DNA from 3 places in the Pseudarthrobacter sp. NPDC092202 genome. Region 1 is predicted to be linked to each of the others. Evidence: predicted binding sites of a transcription regulator. Region 1 holds the regulator's gene; each other region holds the start of a gene.
What was found. Region 1 encodes Rex, which represses fermentation and respiration genes when NADH is low (regulators of the CRP and FNR family bind a similar motif). Its sites were predicted from a motif close to CTTGTGAANNNNTTCACAAG; they were not measured.
Positions count from the first base shown of each region.

Region 1 (4,783 bases):
CGAAATCTCCCGGCGAAGCTTCTACAAAGAGTAGAACTGAAGTTTTTGAAGAAATGTTCCGAAGCCGGGAACAAAACATGCAAATGCATGTTTATACTGGATGCAGCAGTTAGTTGATACTTCAACAGATGAAGTTTCAACAGCATCCCCGACAGCACGCCTATCCAAGGAGCAATCACCATGGCACTTCCCGCAGACATCACCACCGGCACCTGGACCCTCGACAACTCACACAGCGAGATCGGCTTCACGGTCCGCCACGCAGGCATCAGCAAGGTCCGCGGACAGTTCACCGAAGCCGCCGCCACCCTGGACCTCCCCGAGGACGTCACCGGCGCCAGGATCAACGCCACCATCAACACCGCCAGCTTCGATTCAGGCGACGCCAACCGCGATGGACACGTCAAGGGCGAGGACTTCTTCGACGTGGAGAAGTTCCCCGAGATTTCCTTCGTCTCCAACGGCCTGGTGGCCAAGGGCAACAGCTACGAACTGACCGGCGACCTCACCATCAAGGGCGTCACCCGCCCCGTGACCCTGGACACCGAGTTCAACGGCGTGGCTGTTGATCCCTTCGGCAACACCCGGGCAGGCGTTTCCGCCGAGACCACCATCAGCCGCAAGGACTTCGGCCTGACCTGGAACGCCATCCTGGAGACCGGCGGCGTCCTGGTCAGCGACAAGGTTGCCATCAACCTCGAGCTCGCCTTCATCGCTCCCGCGGCATAATTCTTTCCCTCATTGGCACCCCGGCCCTGGACTCCCGCAGTCCGGCGCCGGGGTGCCGTCCTTTAAGCGCACCGCTCTTCACCGCCAGCGCGCAGTACCGTCACGCCGCGGGTGTCCAGGGACGGGACTACAGTGAACGCCATGAGCAACTCTCCCAGCGGACCCCGGAACGGTTTCGCCGAGCTGTTTTCCGTTACCGCCCGGCCCACCGAGATTAAGGTCTCGTTCTGGATCTGGTTTGTGGGAGGGGTCCTTGCCCTGCTGGGCGGACTCCTGGGGATGCTGGCGTCCCTGGTGCTCTTTGCCGCAGCGCCCGCGGCCGCTGCAGCCGTCGTCGCACTGATGCTGCTGGGCGCTGCCGTGGGGGCCGCGCAGATGGTTCTAGCGGTCAAGATGAAGGCCGGCCGGCAGTGGGCCAGGGTGGCCCTGACGGTACTGGCTGGGATCACCCTGGTCCTGGCCGCGGTGAATACGGCGGCAGGCATGGGGCAGGGTGCCGGAAACTGGACAGCCTTCCTTGTCAGCCTGGCGGCAACGGTCCTTCTGTGGCTGCCGAATTCCCAGGCATGGTTCGCAGCGGTTTCGGGCCGGAATACCTCTTCCGAATGACCCACAAGGAGCCCGCCCGGGGGTACGGTTGACTTAAGTGATGCTGGGGGTAGGGGACAGGACCGAGCCCGGCGACCTACCTGGAACCCGACACGCAAAAGGACCGCCCATGAGCACTCCCCCCGTCCCGCCTCCCGTTCCGAACGAGCCCGAGTCCGGCGGCGAGGCTCCGCGCTACGGCCAGAACGCACCGCAGTATGGCCAAAACCAGCCCCAGTACGGGCAGCAGTCCGGAACCCCGCAGTATGGACAGAACGCACCGCAGTACGGGCAGAACCCGCCGCAGTACGGCCAGTCCGGCGCTCCCCAGTACGGCCAGAACCCGCCGCAGTACGGGCAGAACCCGCCCGCGGCCCCCGGCTACGGCCAGCAGCCGTATGGCCAGTCCCCCTATGCGCAGTATCCCTCCGAGCAGCCGCAGCCGACCGGCAGCACCGGCGTTCCCCAGATGGTCAACATCTCCTTCTGGTTGCTGATCGCTTCCGCCGCGATCTTTGTCATTTCGATGCTGACCGGCCTGACCACGCTGGACGATCCCATGTTCCGCGACGCCTTTGAGACCCAGATCGAGGGCAGCGGGGCGGGAGTCACGTACGAGGATATGAAGGGCGTCATCGCCGGAACCCTGGTGGTGTTTGCCATCATCGGCCTTGCCCTCTACCTGCTGGTGGCGTTCTTCGTCCGCAAGGGCAAGAACTGGGCACGGATCCCGGGCACGGTCTTCGCGGCACTGTCCATCTTCGGCCTCTTTGGCCCGCCCAGCTTCGCAACCATCGGCACCCTGCTGGGGATTGCGGCCATTGTGTTGCTCTACCTGCCGGCCTCGGCTCCGTATTTCCGCCGCCAGCAGCCGTTCGCCAACCCATACGGCGGCAACATGGGGAACCCGTACGGCCGGTAACCCCAAGCACTCCCACCCTTCGGGCGTGGGCACCGGGACCAGCCGCTGACGGAATCTAGGCGGTCTGCCCCGGGGCCTGCGCCCGTTGTGCGTGATAGGCCAGGATCTGCAGTTCCGTTGCCATGTCCACCTTGCGGAGGTTCACGCCCTCCGGGACCTGGAGCATGATCGGGGCGAAACTCAGGACGCTGCGGACCCCGGCCGCCACCACACGGTCGCACACATCCTGGGCAACCGAGGCGGGAAGGGCAAGGACCACCATATTGGCCCCGGTGCGGTGCAGCACCGTTTCCAGATCCGCCACGTCGCTGACGCGCAGCCAGCCCACCTCGTTGCCCACCACCATCTGGTCCGCATCAAAGATGGCCACGACGTCGAAGCCCCGGGATTCGAAGCCTCCATACCGTGCGAGGGCCTTGCCCAGGTTGCCGGCGCCGACGATGGCCACTTTCCAGTCATGGGTGAGTCCCAAGGCAGCGGCGATGTGCCGGCTCAGGTACTGCACCTCGTAACCGACTCCGCGGGTGCCGTAGGAGCCCACGTGGGAGAGGTCCTTGCGGAGCGTTGCGGAGCTGACGCCTGAGGCTTCGGCAAGGGATTCTGAGGAGACCCGTTCCACTCCCTCTGCCAGGAGTGTATTGAGGGCACGAAGATAGAGGGTCAGCCGGGCCACTGCAGCGGGCGGAATCTGTTTGGCTGCCGTGCCCGCAGGTTCCGGCAGGTCCGGGACAGCCTGGGGGGTTGAATCCAGCGAAGCCACCAGCCCCTCCCTCGCATCGCGTTGTGACTCCACTCTAGGGCCCAACCGGCAATGCCATCAAAGCAGGTGCCACCGATGCAGGGAAGACTCTGGACCGCGCCATACCGGGTGCTGCTCCCCTACTGTGCCATGGCCCGCTGGAGCACGCGTTCCAGCCGGGCTTCGTCGATTTTCCAGAAATCGCGCTGCACCCCGTCCACCAGAACCACCGGGATTTCTTCCGCGTAGCGTTCACGGAGTTCCGGCTGGTTGTCCACCAACTCCTCGGACCACTGAAGTCCCAGCGAGGACGTAACCCGGCTGACGGCGTCGCGCGCGTCTTCGCAAAGGTGGCAGTCTGCCTTGGTGATCAGGACAACGCGGGGTGTGGCCATGCCTTAACCGTAGCCCCGTTCCCACGGCACCCGCGACGCCGGGCCTGTGGGAACAAGGCTAAACCGGGATTGAACAGCGGATTGACTAGACTCGACTGCATGCCCGAGGAGAAGTACGTTGCCGTAGTCACCAAGCCGGTTGCTGCGCCGCAACCGGGCGAGGCGGCGTTCTTCGATGTGGACAACACCCTGATGCGCGGCGCGAGCCTCTTCCACGTTGCCAGGAAGATGCACCAGCGCGGGGCGTTCACCATGGCCCAGGCCGCCGGCTTCGCGTGGAAGCAGTTCAAGTTCGTGGCCCGCGGGGAAAACATGGACGATGTCCATGCCGTCCGTGACTCCGCACTGACGCTGGCCGCAGGGATTACGGTGGATGACATCAAGGCGCTCGGCGAAGAGGTCTACGACGAGATGATCGCCTCCCGCATCTGGCCCGGCGCCAAAGCGCTGGCGGAGCAGCACCTGCGCGTGGGCCGGCGGGTGTGGCTGGTGACGGCCACCCCCATCGAGGTGGCCACGGTGATCTCCACCCGCCTGGGACTGACCGGCGCCCTGGGGACCGTAGGCGAAATTTCCGAAGGCATGTACACCGGGCGGCTGGTGGGTGACATCCTGCACGGCTCGGCCAAGGCGGTTGCCGTCCAGGCCGTGGCCGACGCCGAGGACCTGGACCTCAAGCGCTGCTGGGCGTACAGCGACTCCTACAACGACATTCCGCTGCTGACGCTGGTGGGCCACCCGGTGGCCATCAACCCGGATGCCCGCCTGCGCCGGCACGCCCGGGACAACAACTGGCCGGTCTACGATTTCCGGTCCGGCCGGCGCGCGGCCACCTTCGGGCTCAAAGCCGCAACGGCCGGCGGCGCCGTCTACGGGCTCTGGAAGGGCTTCGCCCGCATGCGCGGCCCGCGCATCTAGGTTGGGGTGCCAGCACAAAGAAATGCCCGCCGCCTCGGAAGGCGACGGGCATTTCCGCGCTGTTCGAAGTATCTCTACTTCTTGTTGCGGCGCTGGTGACGGGTCTTGCGAAGCAGCTTGCGGTGCTTCTTCTTGGCCATACGCTTGCGACGCTTCTTAATAACTGAACCCACGTAAGTTCCTTACAAACTAGATGCAGTACCTGTCTGATGGAAATTGTTCGTGGACAGAGCTACGAACTGAACAACTGACAGATTCTTACAATGACGTAAAACGTTCCTTAACAGGGTACCGCTTCCGGGAGGCGGCTACGGACAGCTGCTCAGGCTGTCTCGGTGTGACCGTCCACTACCGCACCTTTGAGGTACTGTTCGACGGCTTGTTCCGGAACCCGGTAGGAGCGGCCGAAGCGCACTGCCGGCATCTCGCCGGAGTGCACCAGCCGGTACACGGTCATTTTGGAGACGCGCATGACCTGGGCTACTTCAGCCA
Region 1 covers NZ_JBIVRG010000004.1:294,635-299,417, reverse strand. Annotated here, with positions in the region: gene ACIQF4_RS09505 (YceI family protein) at 181-729, shown strand; gene ACIQF4_RS09500 (hypothetical protein) at 871-1,338, shown strand; gene ACIQF4_RS09495 (hypothetical protein) at 1,448-2,239, shown strand; gene ACIQF4_RS09490 (redox-sensing transcriptional repressor Rex) at 2,295-2,999, opposite strand; gene ACIQF4_RS09485 (glutaredoxin family protein) at 3,119-3,373, opposite strand; gene ACIQF4_RS09480 (HAD family hydrolase) at 3,473-4,291, shown strand; gene ACIQF4_RS09475 (30S ribosomal protein bS22) at 4,366-4,464, opposite strand; gene ACIQF4_RS09470 (helix-turn-helix domain-containing protein) at 4,614-4,783, opposite strand, start outside.

Region 2 (4,783 bases), on a different contig from region 1:
GGCCACGGTGGAGGCGGAAGCCAGCGGTCTCCGCGCCCAGCGCACCGAATTCGCTGCCGGCCTCGAGCCGGGCATGCTGGCGATCTACGAAAAGACATTGGCCAGGCGCGGGGTTGGCGCCGCCAGGCTCTTCCACGGCACCTCCGAGGCGTCGGGCATGAAGCTCAGCCCGGGCGACCTTGCTGAAATCAAAGCCGCTGCTGCCGACGACATCGTCTTTTGCCCGGACTCCGGCGCCATCCTGGTCCGGTCCGACGAGTGGGCCTGACTTAAGTAAGTAGCGTTAGGTGTCGTTTTGGCGGCTCATAACGACACTTAGCGCTACCTGGTTGGGGAGGGGCGGGGAATCAGCCCGGCAGGATGATGTTCAGGGCGTGCGGCTTGCGGGCGGAACCGTCCACCAGCTCAGCGTCCCACTTTTCGCGGGCCGCTTTCAGGAGTTCCGACGGCGTTGCCGGGGCCTTTCCGCGCCGCACCAGCAAATGCCTAGCCAGTTCGCCCCGGGTGTGCTTGGCGAAGTGGCTCACCACCTTGCGCACTCCATTGACGTCGGTAAACACATTGACCGAGACGGTCTGCGCCGCCGGCGGCGCCCATGCCGCCGCGTAAGTGCTGGAGCGGCAATCAACCAGCAGGTGCCCTTCCACTGCAGCGGCAAGGGCCCCGCTAAGCTGCGGCTTCCAGAACGGGGCGAGGCGGCCGACGTCGGGCAGTGATGTGCCCATGGACAGCCGGTAAGCGGGCACGCTGTCGCCAAAACGGATGGCGCCCCAGAGCGCGGAAACCACCACCACGGACTCGTTGGCCTTGCGGCGCTGCCCAGCCGTGAGGGTTTTGTAGCCCAGGGCGTCATACAGCACGCCCGAATAAATCCGGTGGGCGGGAGCCGCCGGTTCGGCATGAAGCCGGGTGTTGCGCCGGACGTCATCCTTCAGCGATGCCCCCACACCCAGCAGCGCGAGCGCATCCTCGTGGGCGCTCACCGTTCCCAGCGCCTCAAGCACTTTGGCGCGGCAGGAGTTCAACTCCGGGAAGCTCAGGGAAGGCCAGTCGACGGCGGAACCGCTGCCGGCGGGTGTCTTGCCTTCGGAAGGGGGAAGCAGAATCAGCACCGTCCGATCCTACCGGCGGCGGGAAAGTCCCAGCTCGCCGGTAGACTGGGGGTGGATGGGTTGACCAGGCGGCCGCGCGTCACGCAAGTGGCTCGAGGAACGTCCGGGCTCCGCAGGGCAGGGTGGTGGGTAACGCCCACTCGGGGTAACCCGCAGGCCAGTGCCACAGAGAACAGACCGCCTGGGTCGCGCCGGTTTGAAAGCGGCACGAACCAGGTAAGGGTGAAACGGTGGTGTAAGAGACCACCAGCTTCCCGGGTGACCGGGAAGGCTAGGTAAACCCCACCCGGAGCAAGGCCAGACAGGACACGTTTGAGGGCTGCCCGCCCGAGTGTCCGGGTAGGCCGCTGGAGGGCGCCGGCAACGGCGTTCGTAGATGGATGGCCGCTACTCCCGTGCCGGTAACGGAACGGGAGCACAGAACCCGGCGTATCGGTCAACCCATCCATTCTTTCCCGGTTTGACCTTGGACGATGGGTTGGGGATGCTGAACCGTGCCCGCAAATGATGACCCGCAAGACAACCCCGGTGCTCCCGCTCCGCAGCAGCTTCCCGGACGTGGTCAGCAGGCTCTTGCCCTTGCCGGATTCTTTTCGCTTTCGGTGGCCGCCTGGGCCGCCGCGTCGGTCCCCATCATCCTGCATTCCAGCGGCTGGTTTGCGGTGTCGGTAAAGGCCCCCTGGATGCCGCCGGGCTGGATGTTCAGGAGCATGTGGATGCTGCTGTACGTCGCGGTGGCGGTGGCCGCCTGGCTGGTCTGGCGCAAAGGGTTCCTCACGGGAGGCACCCTGGCGGGCTACCTCATCCAGCTGGTGCTCAACGCCGCGTGGCCGCTGGCGTTCTTCGGGCTGTTTCCGTTGTTCGGCGCCGCTGCCCTCTGGACGGCTTTCCTGGTGATTGGCGGCCTGGGGATATCTGTTGCGTTCCTCATCCTGCGGTTCGGTCCGGTCAGCCCTGCCGCGGGGCTGTTGATGCTTCCCTATCTGTCCTGGGTGGTTTTTTCGTCCAGCCTCAATCTCTATTCGGCCATCCACAATTGACAGGTCCCGCCGCGGCGGACCTCCCTGTGAGTGATTTCACTCGACTGGGGCCGTTTTGCGGAGGCCAGCCAACTTAGAATGGATCCGGACGCAGGAGTTCCTCCGCCGGAGTTGCGTTCGCAGCCGGCGGTTTTTCTTTGCGTAATCCAGGCGCCCGGGGGCCGACCCCCGTGGGCGCAGGTGCCCCTGCACAACATGTGGTGGCCGACAACCGTGTACGAGGACGTATGCGGCTGAACCGAGGAAGGTATTTCTGTGAGCCAGACGTCAGATTCTTGTCTTGATACGTGGATGGGCCGCGAGGCCCTCGCTGAGGCCATGATTCCGGTGATCGGCCGGCTGTACCGCGAAAACAACGTGGTGACCAGCATCCATGGCCGGAGTTTGATCAACAAGTCCACTATGAACATCCTCAAGGCGCACCGTTTTGCGCGCCGCATGAGCAAGGACGAACTCCTCCTGGAGGAGACCGCGCCGCTCCTGAACACCCTGGCCACCCTGGAGCTCGGAGCGGCAGCGATCGACATTGCACGGCTGAACCAGAAGTTCAAGGAAGAGGGCAACGGCGCCACCCTGGAAGAATTCCTCCGCGCGGAACTGGCCGACGTCGTAGGCAAGCGGGGCGGCGATGACCGCACCAGCACCGATGTGGTGCTTTACGGCTTCGGCCGGATCGGCCGGCTGCTGGCCCGCCTCCTGATCGAAAAGGCAGGCGGCGGCCACGGCCTGCGGCTGCGCGCCATCGTCGTGCGCAAGGGTTCGGACAACGACCTCTCCAAGCGCGCCAGCCTGCTGCGCCGCGATTCCGTGCACGGTTCCTTTGAAGGCACCATCCGGATTGACGAGGAAGCCAACACCATTACGGCCAACGGCGTCCAGGTGCAGGTCATCTACTCCGACAACCCGGCAACCATCGACTACACCGCCTACGGCATCAACAACGCCCTGGTCGTGGACAACACCGGGCGCTGGCGTGATGCCGAAGGACTTTCCCAGCACCTGCAGAGCAAGGGTGTTGCACGGGTGCTCCTGACTGCCCCCGGCAAGGGCGACCTGAAGAACATCGTGCACGGCATCAACCAGGGCACCATCGAGGACACGGACCAGATTGTGTCCGCAGCGTCCTGCACCACCAACGCCATCACGCCTGTACTTAAGGCGATCAACGACAAGTTCGGCGTGGTCCATGGGCATGTGGAGACCGTCCACTCTTTCACCAATGACCAGAACCTGATCGACAACTTCCACAAGGGCGACCGCCGCGGCCGGTCCGCAGCACTGAACATGGTGATCACGGAGACCGGCGCCGCCAAGGCAGTAGCGAAGGCGCTCCCCGAGCTGCTTGGCAAACTGACCGGCAGTTCCATCCGCGTTCCCACCCCGGACGTGTCCCTTGCCATCCTGAACCTGAGCCTGGAGAACGGGACCACCAAGGACGAGGTCAACAACTACCTGCGGGAAATGTCCCTGCACTCGGACCTGCGCAAGCAGATCGACTACATCGACTCGCCCGAGGTGGTGTCCACCGACTTCGTCGGGTCCCGGCGCGCGGGCATCGTTGATGGCCTTGCCACTATCTCGAACGACAAGAACCTGGTGCTGTACGTCTGGTACGACAACGAGTTCGGCTACAGCTGCCAGGTGGTCCGCGTCATGGAGGAAATGGCAGGCGTGAACCCGCCGTCGTTCCCGGCGAAGGAAAGCGCAGCAGCCCTCGCTGCCATCGCTGTCTAGGCTCCCTTCGGGTCGCTCCCGATTTCCCGGCTGATGGTGCTGGAATCAGCCGGGAAACGGGACCACACTGGTGGCATGGAAAATGATTCGACGCTTCAGCACGAGACAACCCTTGAGCACGCCCTTGACGTCGCCAAAGCCAACCACAAAGAGGCGGTCCGGCTGCTTGAGGGCGCCCGGGCCGCGTACAAAACGGGCGACGCCGGCGCGGACCGGGTGCGCCAGCTGGAAGGGCTGCTGGCAATAGCCGAGGAAGACCTTCGAAGGGTGATGCGGGAGCAGTAGTCCCGCCCGGTGTGACCTTTCACTCGCCCTCAACACTGTGGATATCGGCGGGCATGCCGGGCGGGTGTCCTAGGCTCTTCTGGTGCATGAGAACACCGGAAGCCCAGGAACCGCATGACCGTGAGCTGGTCCTCGTACAGACGGGCGCGCCGGCGTTCCCGGCAGGCGTGGGGAATCCTGGCAGCAGCGGCAGTGTCTGCACTGGCGGCCCTGTTCTGGTTCTTCACCGCAGGGCAGTTCGCCCTTGCGGAACCTGCCGTTTCCGGCCCCACCGAAGCCCCTGTTTTTGACCCGGCGTGGATGAAACCCGTTGAGCCTGTCCACCCGGTGCCCCCAGGTACTGCCCTGGCCGCCCTGGAAGGGCTGGCCGTGAAGGGACGGGCCGCCTCATCGGACTACAGCCGGGAAGCCTTTGGCCCCGCCTGGCAGGACGTGGACCGGAACGGATGCGATACCCGCAACGACATCCTGCGGCGCGACCTCACTGCCGTGGTGATGACGGAAGGCTCCAAATGCCGGGTGGCCGCGGGGTCGTTCCAGGAGCCCTATACCGCACAGTTTGTGGACTTCCGCCGCGGTTCCGAGAGCAGCCGGGCAGTCCAGATCGACCAT
Region 2 covers NZ_JBIVRG010000002.1:587,562-592,344, reverse strand. Annotated here, with positions in the region: gene ACIQF4_RS06170 (zinc ribbon domain-containing protein) at 1-268, shown strand, start outside; gene ACIQF4_RS06165 (YaaA family protein) at 348-1,112, opposite strand; RNA gene rnpB (RNase P RNA component class A) at 1,169-1,560, shown strand; gene ACIQF4_RS06155 (TspO/MBR family protein) at 1,607-2,152, shown strand; gene ACIQF4_RS06150 (glyceraldehyde-3-phosphate dehydrogenase) at 2,408-3,886, shown strand; gene ACIQF4_RS06145 (hypothetical protein) at 3,962-4,171, shown strand; gene ACIQF4_RS06140 (HNH endonuclease family protein) at 4,286-4,783, shown strand, end outside.
Region 2: the regulator Rex is predicted to act here: its motif matches at 2,176-2,195, upstream of ACIQF4_RS06150 (glyceraldehyde-3-phosphate dehydrogenase).

Region 3 (4,783 bases), on a different contig from region 1:
GGCACCATCTCCACGCCGCACGGTGAAATCCAGACCCCGGCGTTCATCGCCGTCGGAACCAAAGCCACCGTCAAGGCGGTGCTGCCCGAGGCCGTAGCGGACCTCGGCGCGCAGGCTGTGCTGGCCAACGCCTACCACCTGTACCTGCAGCCGGGCGCGGACATCCTGGACGAGGCAGGCGGCCTTGGTGCCTTCATGAACTGGTCCGGGCCCACCTTCACGGACTCCGGCGGATTCCAGGTGATGAGCCTGGGCTCGGGTTTCAAGAAGGTCATCGACATGAACACCGTTACTGCCGCGGGCGCGCCCGGCCCGGATGACGCCGTCGCCCCCGGAAAGGAACGCCTCGCCCACATTGACGACGACGGCGTGTGGTTCAAGAGCCACCTCAACGGCGACCGGCACCGGTTCTCCCCCGAAATTTCCATGCAGGTGCAGCACCAGATCGGCGCGGACATCATGTTCGCCTTCGATGAGCTGACCACCCTGCAGAACTCCCGCAGGTACCAGGAGGAGTCGCTGGAGCGCACCCGCCTGTGGGCGCTGCGCTGCCTCGAGGAGCACTTCCGGCTGACGTCGTCCCGGGCGGGCAAGCCGTACCAGGCCCTGTTCGGCGTGATCCAGGGCGCGCAGTACGAGGACCTGCGCCGGAAGGCCTGCCGGGACCTGGGCGCCATGCCGTTCGACGGTTTCGGCATCGGCGGGGCACTCGAGAAGGAGAACCTGGGCACCATCGTCCGCTGGTGCAACGAGGAACTGCCCGAGGACAAGCCGCGCCACCTGCTGGGCATCTCCGAGCCGGACGACATCTTCACGGCCATCGAGAACGGTGCGGACACCTTTGACTGCGTCTCCCCCACGCGGGTGGCTCGAAACTCGGCCTTCTACACGCCGCAGGGACGCTTCAACCTCTCCGGGGCCAAGTACAAGCGCGATTTCGGCCCGCTCCAGGACGGCTGCGACTGCTACGCCTGCACCAACTACTCGCGGGCCTACATCCACCACCTTTTCAAGGCAAAGGAGATGCTTTCCGCCACGCTGATCTCCATCCACAACGAACGGTTCGTGGTGAAGATGGTGGATGATGCCCGCCTGGCCATCGAGGACGGGACCTTCTTCGACTTCAAGGCGGAGACGCTGGGGCAGTACTACTCGTAGCCTGCGGGCGCACGCCCTGGCAAGCGGCGGCACGCCCCCGGAGGACCGCCGTCGTACATTGCTCCGGTATCCTGAGCCGATGCTGATCCAGATCCCTGCCGCTGAAGGCACCGCCCATGCCCTGGTGGCGCGCCCGTCCACGGGCACCGGCCCGTTCCCCGGCGTCATCCTGTACATGGACGCCTTCGGCCTGCGGCCGCGCATCGGGGACATGGCCCAGCGCGTTGCCGACTGGGGCTATGTGGTCCTGGCACCCAACGTCTTCTACCGCGAAGGGACAGCGGCGGAACTGGCGCCGCGCGGGGACATGGCCACGCCGGAGGGCAGGCAGGCTGCCGGCAAGGTGGCCTTTCCCCGGGTGGGGCGCCTCACCACGGACAAGGCGCTGCCGGACATCGATGCCTGGGTGGCGGCCTTGGGAACGCTCGACGGCGTTGCGCCGGGTCCGGTCGGAGCCTTTGGCTATTGCATGGGCGCCAGGCTCGCGGTGCGCACCGCCACGGCACACCCGGAAGTGGTGGCAGCCTGTGGCGGATTCCACGGCGGAGGGCTGGCAACAGACGAGCCGGACAGCCCGCACCTGGGGCTGGGCCGGGCGAAGGCGCGGTTCGTGTTCGGCCACGCCGACCATGACCAAAGCATGCCGCCCGACGCCGTCGCCCGGCTGGGGGCGGCTCTCGACGCGGCGGGCCTTGCGCATAGCAACGAGGTCTACAGCGGCGCGTCCCATGGCTACTCCATGGCTGACACGTCGGCCTTCCACGAGGAGGCGACGGAACGGCACTTCCGGGAGCTGCGGGCCCTGCTCGACGGGACGCTCAAGGGCTGACCCGCCGGCGCGTTCCGGCGGTAGCACGTCGCCCAAATCGCCGGAACAAGGCGAGTTCGCCGGTGCGTTCCGGCGAGCCCGCAGCATTCCGGCGATCCCGCTGCAGGGGGAAGGTACGACGCCGGGCGGCGGCTAAGCGGCGTTCGTCACCGCTGCCGCCGGGACCCCGTAACTGGGTTCCCGCTTCTTCACCCACCGGATCACCAGCGACGTCACCGGGACCAGGATGAACTCCACCAGCGTCTTGTACACAAAGCCCACCACCACGTAGTTCACAAAGGTCGCGGCATCCGTTATTCCGATCACCGAGGCGGCGATGCTGCAGAAGATCAGGGTGTCCACGAACTCGCCGGCCACCGAGGAGCCCATGATGCGGGCCCACAGGGACTTCTCGCCGGAGCGCGCCTTCATCCGCACCATGATCCAGGAGTTGATGGTCTGCCCGGCCAGGAAGGCCAGCAGCGATGCCAGCACAATCTGCGGGACCGGGCCGAGCGCACCCTCCAGTGCGGCCTGCTTGGACGTTCCGAACTCGTCATCGAAGCCGGGAAGGGCAATGATCGCCCAGTAGCAAAGCGATGCGAAGACGGACAGCGCAAAAGTGGTGAGGATGGCTTTACGCGCCACCTTGAAGCCATAGACCTCGCTGATGACGTCTCCCAGGATGTACGCCAGCGGGAAGAGGAAGAAGCCGCCGTCCGTGATAATCGGCCCTATGGCCACGCCCTTGGACGCCCCGATGTTGGACAGGATCAGCACCACGGCCATGACCGCCAGCATGATGCCGAAGTACGGGGAGCCGATTGAGGCGAACCGGGGGCGGTCCGGAACTGGAGGGGTTTGGGGCAGGGCGTGGTGGCCTGAAGCTGGGGTCATTGCGGAGGTCCGTTCGTAGTGGTTCGCTCGGTACCCGAAGGGCGGGAACACCGGCTGTATTAGCACTGTCCCCCAATTCTCCCACTGCTGGAGCGGCCGCTGTGCGGCAGTGCGATGGGCCTCAATCTGAACGTGTTCAAATATGTGGTACTTTTCTTGAACACGTTCAAATTGAGGGAAGTCCATGACCGTAAAGAGCGAGCAGACGCGCCAACTGGTGGCCGACGTCGCACTGCGGATGTTCCGGGAGATCGGCTTCGCCAAGACCACCATGCGGGCCATCGCAGCCGAGGCCGGCATCTCGGTGGGCAATGCCTACTACTACTTCGCATCAAAGGATGACCTGGTCCAGGAGCTGTATCTGCAGGTACAGGCGGAGCATGCGGCCAGGGCTGCCGAAGCGCTCGAGGATGCTACCGACCTCACCGGCCGGCTCAAGGCCACCCTCCACACAGGCCTGGATGCCATGGCCCCCTACCACCGGTTTGGCGGCGACTTCATAGCTACGGCCATCCGCCCCACGTCCCCGGTAAATCCTTTCGCCGCCGGTTCAACGGCGGCCCGCGAGGCGTCGCTGGCCATCTTCCGCGCGGCGGTCGACGCGGCGAAACCTCCCGCACCTAAAAAACTGCGGTCCGATCTTCCGGAGCTGCTGTGGCTTTGCTATATGGCCGTCACCCTCTTCTGGGTTTACGACACCTCCGAAGGACAGCAGCGGACCAGGCGGCTGGTGGATGGCGCCGTCCCGCTGATCACACGGGGGCTCTCACTGGCACGAATGCCGGGCGTGGGCAGGATCCTGGACGACTTCCTGAGCCTGGGCCGCAGCATCCGCGGTTAAACCGAAACAAACACATTGGGGGAAAAATGAGCGGCACCAGGACGGTGGTACTGGCGGGAGCGTCCGGTTTCATTGGCAGGTATTTTCGGACCCGGTTCGAGCAGGACGGCTGGACCGTGCGCACCATTGGCCGCAGAGGAGCCAAGGGTGCACCATCAGCCGCGTGGGGTGACGACGACGTCCGCCTGGCCCGCGCGTTGGACGGCGCGGAACTTCTCGTCAACCTCGCCGGACGCTCAGTCTCCTGCCGCTACAGCGACCGGAACAAAGCCGCCATACTGGAGTCCCGCGTTTCCACCACGGCGGCACTTGGCCGTGCCATCGCACTCTGCCGGCAGCCGCCGTCCACCTGGCTCAACGCGAGCACCGGCACCATCTACCGCAACGCCGTCGACCGCCCGCAGTCGGAAGGCGACGGCGAACTCGGGACAGGATTTTCGGTGGACGTTGCCCGTGCCTGGGAAGCGGAACTCGACGCCGCCGTGGCGCCGGGGACACGCAAGATTCCGCTGCGGATCGCCATCGTCCTGGGCCGCGGCGGCGGGGCGCTGCGGCCGTTCGCGAACCTGGCCCGGCTGGGCCTCGGCGGCCGGATGGGACCAGGCACGCAAAAATTCAGCTGGATCCATGTGGAGGATCTGTACCGGTGCGTCCGTTTCCTGCATGCGCGAAAGGACATCACAGGGCCGGTGAACGTGGCTTCGCCGGATGTGGTGACAAACCGCGAACTGATGCGCATGGTCCGCCGGGCCTACGGGGCACGCTTCGGCATCCCCACTCCTGCCTGGCTCCTGCGGCTCGGTGCCGTACTGATCCGGACAGAGACGGAACTGGTCCTGAAGAGCCGCTGGGTCCAGCCGGAGAAGCTGCTGGACGCGGGCTTCGTCTACAGCCAGCCAGAACTGGGCCGCGCCCTCCAGCAGATCGCCAAAGCCAGGTGAGCCGGCCGCACAGGGTGACTTTCGGCCCCGCCGCCTTCCTCCTCGGCGCCGCCCTTACTGTCTTTGTCTTTGGCCTGCCGTTCGGTCCCCCGGGGTACGTATTCTCAATTGGAGCGGCCCTGCTACTCGGCATGCCGC
Region 3 covers NZ_JBIVRG010000018.1:235-5,017, reverse strand. Annotated here, with positions in the region: gene tgt (tRNA guanosine(34) transglycosylase Tgt) at 1-1,158, shown strand, start outside; gene ACIQF4_RS19165 (dienelactone hydrolase family protein) at 1,238-1,987, shown strand; gene ACIQF4_RS19160 (queuosine precursor transporter) at 2,120-2,863, opposite strand; gene ACIQF4_RS19155 (TetR/AcrR family transcriptional regulator) at 3,048-3,704, shown strand; gene ACIQF4_RS19150 (TIGR01777 family oxidoreductase) at 3,731-4,645, shown strand.
Region 3: the regulator Rex is predicted to act here: its motif matches at 2,987-3,006, upstream of ACIQF4_RS19160 (queuosine precursor transporter).